DNA from 2 places in the Streptomyces sp. MB09-02B genome. Region 2 is predicted to be linked to the other one. Evidence: riboswitches for the same ligand, from Rfam matches in the RefSeq annotation. Region 2 holds a riboswitch; the other holds the start of a gene.
The links. Region 2 has a riboswitch for thiamine pyrophosphate ahead of thiO (glycine oxidase ThiO). Riboswitches for the same ligand answer to the same signal wherever they lie in the genome.

Region 1: it holds a riboswitch for thiamine pyrophosphate, as region 2 does, so the genes downstream of both, thiC (phosphomethylpyrimidine synthase ThiC) here and thiO (glycine oxidase ThiO) in region 2, are expected to answer to the same signal.

Annotation. Positions count from the first base shown of each region.
Region 1 is NZ_JARGEE010000002.1:33,521-37,704, forward strand. It holds gene P1P70_RS00645 (hypothetical protein) at 1-40, shown strand, start outside; gene thiC (phosphomethylpyrimidine synthase ThiC) at 340-2,166, opposite strand; TPP riboswitch at 2,159-2,315, opposite strand; gene P1P70_RS00655 (YibE/F family protein) at 2,387-3,865, shown strand; gene P1P70_RS00660 (SsgA family sporulation/cell division regulator) at 3,895-4,184, opposite strand, start outside.
Region 2 is NZ_JARGEE010000088.1:18,499-22,682, reverse strand. It holds gene P1P70_RS15275 (thiazole synthase) at 1-155, opposite strand, end outside; gene thiS (sulfur carrier protein ThiS) at 160-360, opposite strand; gene thiO (glycine oxidase ThiO) at 390-1,565, opposite strand; TPP riboswitch at 1,563-1,674, opposite strand; gene P1P70_RS15260 (hypothetical protein) at 1,727-2,086, shown strand; gene P1P70_RS15255 (FAD-dependent oxidoreductase) at 2,167-3,396, shown strand; gene P1P70_RS15250 (Rv2175c family DNA-binding protein) at 3,502-3,867, shown strand; gene thiE (thiamine phosphate synthase) at 3,967-4,184, shown strand, end outside.

The DNA.
Region 1 (4,184 bases), on a different contig from region 2:
CAGCCCGGACTTCGGCGGCCCGGAGCACCAGCCGGACTGACAACGACCGCGATCAGGCAGCGGGAGCCGCACCCGAGCCCACTTCCCGGCCGTACGTGACGCTCCCGCCTCCGCGAACTCCTTGGACGTCTCCCGATGCCCAGGGCCCACTGCCTGCGCCACCGAGCACCAGAACTAGCCTCTGCTCACACAGTTCTGGGGGGACGTGCAGATCGAGAGCCCACCGGACGTCTGCGACCAAGCCGCGAACAGGTTGAGCGTCTGACGACGGCGCAGCGCGCCTGACGGAGCGGCGGTGCTCCCCTGAGCCCCGTGCCTCAGGGGAGCAGGCGACTGACGTCAGTCCGCCATCGGCAGATACACCCGGTTCCCCGCCTCCGCGAACTCCTTGGACTTCTGGGCCATGCCCGCCTCGATCTCGGTCCGGGAACCACCGTGCTCACGACGGATGTCCTGGGAGATCTTCATCGAGCAGAACTTCGGTCCGCACATGGAGCAGAAGTGAGCCGTCTTGGCCGGCTCGGCCGGGAGCGTCTCGTCGTGGAACTCGCGGGCCGTGTCGGGGTCGAGGGCCAGGTTGAACTGATCCTCCCAGCGGAACTCGAAGCGGGCGTCCGACAACGCGTCGTCCCACTCCTGTGCACCCGGGTGTCCCTTGGCGATGTCCGCCGCATGGGCCGCGATCTTATAGGTGATGACGCCGGTCTTCACGTCGTCACGATTGGGCAGTCCCAAGTGCTCCTTGGGCGTGACGTAGCAGAGCATCGCCGTGCCCCACCAGGCGATCATCGCGGCACCTATGCCGGAGGTGATGTGGTCGTACGCCGGTGCGACGTCCGTCGTCAGCGGGCCAAGCGTATAGAACGGAGCCTCATCGCAGATCTCCTGCTGCAGATCGATGTTCTCCTTGATCTTGTGCATCGGGACATGTCCCGGGCCCTCGATCATGGTCTGTACGTGGAAACGCTTCGCGATCCGGTTCAGTTCCCCGAGCGTGCGCAACTCCGCGAACTGCGCCTCGTCGTTGGCGTCCGCGATGGAGCCGGGCCGAAGGCCGTCGCCGAGGGAGTAGGTGACGTCGTAGGCGGCGAGGATCTCGCACAGTTCCTCGAAGTTCTCGTAGAGGAACGACTCCTTGTGGTGGGCGAGGCACCAGGCCGCCATGATCGAGCCACCGCGCGAGACGATGCCGGTCTTGCGGTTCGCGGTGAGCGGCACATACGCGAGGCGCACGCCCGCGTGGACCGTCATGTAGTCGACGCCTTGTTCGGCCTGCTCGATGACGGTGTCCTTGTAGATCTCCCAGGTGAGTTCCTCGGCCTTGCCGTCTACCTTCTCGAGCGCCTGGTACAGCGGCACCGTGCCGATGGGGACAGGGGAGTTGCGCAGCACCCATTCGCGGGTGGTGTGGATGTTCCGGCCGGTGGACAGGTCCATGACCGTGTCGGCGCCCCAGCGGGTCGCCCACGTCATCTTCTCGACCTCCTCCTCGATGGAGGAAGTGACCGCGGAGTTTCCGATGTTGGCGTTGACCTTCACCAGGAACCGCTTCCCGATGATCATCGGCTCGATCTCGGGGTGATTGACGTTCGCGGGCAGTACGGCCCGGCCTGCGGCGATCTCCTCGCGGACGACCTCGGGCGAGACGTTCTCCCGGACGGCCACGTACTCCATCTCGGGTGTGATCTCCCCGCGTCGTGCGTACGCGAGTTGGGTCACGGCCTGACCGTCACGGCTCCGGCGCGGCTGGCGCGGCCGCCCAGGGAACACCGCGTCGAGATTGCGCAGTCCGCCTCGGGGCGAGGTGTGCTTGATCCCGTCGTCCTCGGGGCGGACGGGACGGCCCGCGTACTCCTCGGTGTCTCCCCTGGCGATGATCCAGTTCTCGCGCAGGGGGAGCAGCCCCCGCCTGACGTCGGTCTCCGCGGTCGGATCGGTGTACGGCCCAGAAGTGTCGTACAGGGTGACGGACTGTCCGTTGGTGAGGTGCACCTGGCGGACCGGCACGCGCAGATCGGGGCGTGAGCCCTCGATGTACGCCTTGTGCCAGCCGATGGACTTCCCGGCCTCCAGGGACTGTTCACCCTGGCTGTTCTCGCCCTGGGACGCGGCGGGTGCCCCGTCCCCCTGGCTGGAGGCAGGCGTGCGTGTGTCCTCGATGGTCATGAGACCTACTCCCTACGCCGGCATTACCCGGTAACAGGTTCAGCGGTCGACGCAGCAATTTCCGCCCGCCGATGTTCCACGTGAAACATCGCGTCTGCGGAGGTCAACGCCCTCTCAGCCCGGTGCTCCGAGCTCCCGCGTGTGCAAAGGTGCCTCCACGCTAGCGGCAGATGTGGCGCGGTGAACAGTGGGCATCGCTCGTTCTTGCGATGATCGGTCGGTGACCACGACGCAGCAGCCCCCGCCTCCGCCCCCCGAGCCGCCCCACGGCCATGGCCCTGGAAACGGCCATGGGCATGGCTCCGACGGTGGCCATGGATACGGCTCCGGAGGCGGCCACGGCTCCGGAGGCGGCCACGGCTCCGGAGGCGGCCACGACCAAGGCCCGTCCTCCGGCGGCGGCCACGGCCATTCCCACAGCCACAGCCACGGCCCCGCCGCGCCCGTTTCGCAGCACCTGCGCAAGGTCATCGCGGCGGTGCTGATCCCCTTCGCGACCGCGGTCGTCGTGGGTCTCGTCGTGCTCTGGCCCGGCGGCGCCCCGGCGCACGAACGCACAGGGGTGGGCTTCGACCGACAGACACAGCAGGCCACCGTCACCAAGGTCGAAGAGGTCAGCTGCTCATCGGTGAACGCCTCGGGCGAGACCCCGACCGGCGACACGTCCACCGCCGAGGGCTCGTCCGCCCAACAGCAGGCGAACGGCACGTGCAAGAAGGCCACAGTCCGGGTCGACACCGGCGACGACAAGGGCCGTACCTTCACGGAGATCGTCCAGCCGGACCAGTCACGGCAGTTGGAAGAGGGCCAGGAGGTCGTGGTCGCCTACGAACCCGCCGCGCCCAAGGACCTGCAGTACTCGGTCACCGATGTGAACCGGAAGTTCCCGATGGTGCTGCTCGCCGGGATCTTCGCGCTCTCCGTCGTGGTCGTGGGCCGGATGCGCGGCCTCATGGCGCTGGTGGCGCTGGCGATCAGCTTCCTGGTGCTGACCCTCTTCATCCTGCCGGCCATCCTTCAGGGCTCGAACCCGCTGGTGGTGGCAGTGGTCGGGGCGAGCGCCATCATGCTCATCGCCCTCTACATGTGTCATGGGCTCTCGGCCCGGACCTCCGTGGCGGTGATCGGCACCCTGATCTCGCTCCTGCTGATCGGCCTGCTGGGCTCGGGGTTCATCGGCTCGGCCTATCTGACCGGCAACACGGACGACAACACCGGTCTGATCCATGGGCTGTACCCGACGATCGACATGAGCGGTCTGCTGCTCGCGGGCGTCATCATCGGCTCGCTCGGCGTGCTCGACGACGTGACGGTCACCCAGACGTCGGCGGTCTGGGAACTGCACGAGGCCAACCCGACGATGGGCTGGCGGAACCTGTACCGCGCGGGGATCCGGATCGGCCGGGACCACATCGCGTCGGTGGTCAACACCCTCGTTCTCGCCTATGCCGGTGCCGCGCTGCCGCTGCTGCTGCTCTTCTCGATCGCGCAGAGCAGTGTCGGCACGGTCGCCAACAGCGAGCTCGTCGCGGAGGAGATCGTGCGCACGCTCGTCGGCTCGATCGGTCTGGTGGCGTCGGTGCCGGTGACCACCGCGCTGGCCGCCCTGGTCGTCTCTGCCGACCGTCCGAGCAGCGCCGAAGCGGCGTCCGCGCCCGCTCCGGCGCGCGGCGGAAGAGGGCGCCGCCGCAAGCGCTGAAGCGTTACGGCACCCCGGCGCCGTAACGTTCAGCCCGCGCTCTGCTCCTCCGCCAGGATGCGGTCCAGCGCCTCGTCGAGCAGTGCGTCGAAGTCGGCGAGGGAACGCTCCTGCCCCAGCGGCACGAGCTTGTCGGTGCGGTCCAGGAAGGCCACCAGTGGTGCTGTGCCGACCCGGAACATCGCCTGGTCGCTCCCCACTTGCAGCCGGATCAGGACCTCGCCGAACGTCTCCGGATCGGCGGGCGCGATGTGGACGTCCCCGTCCCCGCACGGCCGCCCCACCCCGTCGATGAGCAGCTCCCGCCCGAAGGCCCAGG
Region 2 (4,184 bases):
CCGGCGTCGACCCGGCGCATCGCGACCGTGGTCAGCTCCGTGCCGGAGGCCACCAGCGCGCGCTCCAGGACGTCCAGGCCGCTCGCGCCGCCGGTGCCCATGATCAGGCGGGACGCGTAGGTCGTGCCGCCGAGGACGAAGGGGTCGTCTGCCATGGGATCAGCCTCCTTGGACGGCGGTGAGGACCTCGACACGGTCCCCCTCGGCGAGGGCGGTGGTCGTCCACCGCGCGCGCGGGACGACGGTTTCGTTGAGGGCGGCGGCGACACCGGAGACGGACGGCGTGAGCGTCCGCACGATCGCGTCGAGGGCCGTGCCGGGGGCGACCTGCCGCGGCTCCCCGTTGACGGACACGGTCAGGGTCCCGGTGGTGCTCATACGGCTGGTGCTCATACGGGCTGCTCCAGGAGTTCGCGGGCCGCGCCGGCGCGGAACCGCAGGGGGGTGAAGTCGCGTGCCTCCGCCGGCAGTTCACCAGTGGTCAGCACCTCGGCCATGACGTCGCCGGTGACCGGCGTGAGAAGCACCCCGTTGCGGTAGTGGCCGGTCGCCAGGAGCAGGCCGTCCAGTCCGCTCGGGCCGAGGAGCGGGGCGTTGTCGGGGGAGGCGGGGCGCAGTCCCGCACGGGTCTCGGTGAGCGGCAGTTCGGTGATCCCTGGGACGAGTTCGTGGGCGTCCCGCAGCAGTTCGTACACCCCGCCCGCGGTGACCGTCGTGTCCCAGCCCTGTTCCTCGCTGGTCGCGCCGACGACGAGTTCGCCGTTCTCGCGCGGCACCAGATAGACCTGGCTGCCGCGCACCACGGCCCGCACGGTACGGGTCAGGAAGGGCGCGTACGGCTTCGGCACGGTCAGCCGCAGCACCTGCCCCTTCACCGGCCGCACCGGCGGCCGCACGTCGACCGGCACCCCCGCGAGCCGCCCGCTGAGGCTGCCCGCGGCGAGGACGGTGTGTCCGGCACTCAGCCGGTCGCCGTCGCCGGTCCGGATCCCGGTGGCCCGGTCCCGGGCCACCGACAGCTCCTCGGCCCAGGCCCGGTGGAACACCACCCCGGCGCGTTCGCAGGCCGCGACCAGGGCCGCCGAGAGCCGCCTCGGGTCGACCTGGTGGTCCCCGTCGACCCGCAGTCCGCCGCGCACGCCCGGCGCGAGCATGGGTTCCAGGCGACGGCACTCCCGCCCGCTCAGCCACTCCGAGTCGAGGCCCGACCGGCGTTGCAGGGCGTGCAGTTCGCGCAGATGGGCGCGGTCGTCGGCGTCGAGCGCGACGGCGAGGGTGCCGGAGCGGCGGTAGCCGAGGTCGAGGCCGGTGGCCTCCGTCAACTCGGCCGCGAAGTCCGGGTAGCGGCGCGCGGACTCCAGGTTGAGCCCGAGCAGCGTCTCCTCGCCGTAGTGCAGTTCGGTCACGGCGGCGAGCATCCCGGCCGCCACCCGCGCGGCCCCGCCGCCCGGCTCGGGATCGACCACGGCCGTGGCGAACCCGCGCTGCGCGGACCGCCACGCCGTGACGAGGCCGATGATCCCGCCCCCCACGACGAGGACGTCTGACGTGTGCGTACGCGACATGGGCGTCCAGCCCCTCCCTTCGCCGGCATGACCCGGATCAGGTTCGTACGGTCGGAGGCCGCCAGCCTCCCTCTCAGCCCGGTGCGTCCGGGCTCCCGCGAGTGCTCTACGGTGGCCCACCCTAGCCCCCGCCGATCGCCTCAGTAAGGGAGCCCGTGCCCATGGCCCGCTCGCTCGAAGGTCTCGTCCTCGCCCCCGTCGCCGACCAGGCCCCAGGTCAGGTGGGCACCCGCACCCGGTTCACGTACCACGAGGAGGACGGCGAGATCTGGGCGGACTACGCGGGCGGCGACGTCGTGCGCGGCCGGCTCGTGGGCACGCGCGCGGGGGACCGCCTGGACTTCCGCTACGTGCAGTTGAAGACCGACGGCACCACCGCCTCCGGGCACTGTGTGTCCCTCGTCGTCGAACTGCCCGACGGGCGGGTCCGGCTGGAGGAGACCTGGGAGTGGGAGTCGCGGCCCGGCAGCGGTACGAGCGTGGTGGAGCAGGTCGACGAGCCCGCGGACCGCGCCCGCTGAGCGCCACCGCCCGCCCCCTTCCGGACGACCTGATCGCCCACCCCCTGACTGACCGAATATCAGTTGTCTATGGTGATCGGGTGAGCGAGCAGACGCAGCTGAGGGGCGGATCACCGGCGCGGCGCGTGGTCGTCGTGGGCGCGGGCATGGCGGGCGTGCAGACGGCGGTCGCCCTGCGGGAACAGGGCTTCACCGGCGACGTGATCCTGCTCGGCGCCGAGCCGCACCAGCCCTACGACCGCCCTCCCCTCTCCAAGGCCGTCCTGCTCGGCAACGCCGAGGGCTCCGCCTTCGACGTCGACTTCGAGGCGCTCGGCATCGACCTCCGGCTGGGCCGCGAGGTCACCGGCCTGCGCCCCGCCGACCACGAACTGGACACGCCCGTCGGCCCCGTCCCGTACGACGTCCTCGTCGTCGCGACCGGCGCGGAACCGATCCGGCTGCCGGGCGCCGAAGGGGTGCCCGGGGTGCATCTGCTGCGGACCCTGGACGACGCCGAGCGGCTGCGGCCCGTGCTGGCACGGCAGCACGACATCGTGGTCGTGGGCGCGGGCTGGATCGGCGCCGAGTTCGCCACGGCCGCCCGTGAGGCGGGCTGCGCGGTGACGGTCGTCGAGGCGGCCGACCGCCCACTCGCGGGCGCGCTCCCGGCGGAGGTGGCCGCCCCGATGACCGCCTGGTACGCCGACAGCGGCACCACGCTGCGCACCCACGCGCGCGTGGAGCGCGTCGAGCCCGGGACGGTGGTCCTGGACGACGGCACCCGGATCCCGGCCGGCGCGGTCGTCGTCGGCATCGGCGCGCGCCCCGCCACGGCCTGGCTGACGGACTCCGGCATCGAGCTCGGCGCCCAGGGGGAGGTGGTGGCCGACGACCATCTGCGCACGTCCGCACCGGACGTCTACGCCGTCGGTGACTGCGCCTCCTTCCCCTCGGGCAGGTACGGTCGGCGCCTCCTCGTGCACCACTGGGACAACGCCCTCCAGGGCCCCCGCACGGTCGCCGCGAACATCGTCGGTGAGACCCCAGAGCCCTACGACCCCGTGCCCTACTTCTGGTCCGAGCAGTTCGGCCGGTTCGTCCAGTACGCCGGGGACCACGCCTCGGCCGACACCATGGTCCGGCGCGGCGACCCGACCGGCGCCGCCTGGTCGGTGTGCTGGCTGCGCGAGACCCGGCTGGTCGCCCTGCTGGCGGTGGGCCGCCCCCGGGACCTGGCCCAGGGCCGCCGCCTGATCGAGGCGGGCACACCGATGGACCCGCTGCTGCTGGAGGATGCGGCGAGGCCGCTGAAGGCGGCGAAGGCGTAGGCCGGAGCGTGTTCTCCCGCCGTCCGGCGCGCCACGCACCTTTCGTCGCCCCGCCGGAGGCGGCTCGGCTACCCACTGTCAGTCCCAGATGGCAGTCTTGGAGACGTGACCGAGATTGACGCAAAGATCGATGCTCTCGTCCCCGCGTGGCTGACCCTCCCCGACATCGCAGAGATGCTGGACGTCGAGGTGACCCGCGTGCGGCAGCTGGTGAAGGAAGGCCAGCTCATCGCCGTACGCCGTGGTGAGAACCGCGCGCTGCACGTCCCCGCCGCCTTCATCGACGGAGACAAGGTGGTCAAGGGCCTGACCGGCACCCTGACCCTGCTGAGGGACGACGGCTTCACCGACGAAGAGATGCTGGAGTGGCTCTTCACTCCGGACCCCAGCCTGCCCGGGACACCGGCCCAGGCCCTGAGCGAGAATCGCGGCACGGAGGTGAAGCGCCGCGCCCAGGCGCTCGCCGTCTGACCGGAACCACCCGCTCGTACGGCGTACGGGGGCCGGGGCCCGCGAGGGCCGCGTCCCCGTACGCCGCACCGATCACTCACGCCAACGGGGGACGCACCCATGCCCGACGCCGCCGCACAGCTCGCCGACGCCCGGCTCTACCTCTGCACGGACGCCCGCAGGCGCCAGGGCGACCTCCCGCGGTTCCTGGACGCGGTCCTCGGCGGCGGCGTGGACATCGTGCAGCTCCGCGACAAGGGCATGGAGGCCGCCGAGGAGCTGGAGCACCTCCAGGTCTTCGCGGACGCCTGCCGCCGGCACGGCAAGCTGCTCGCCGT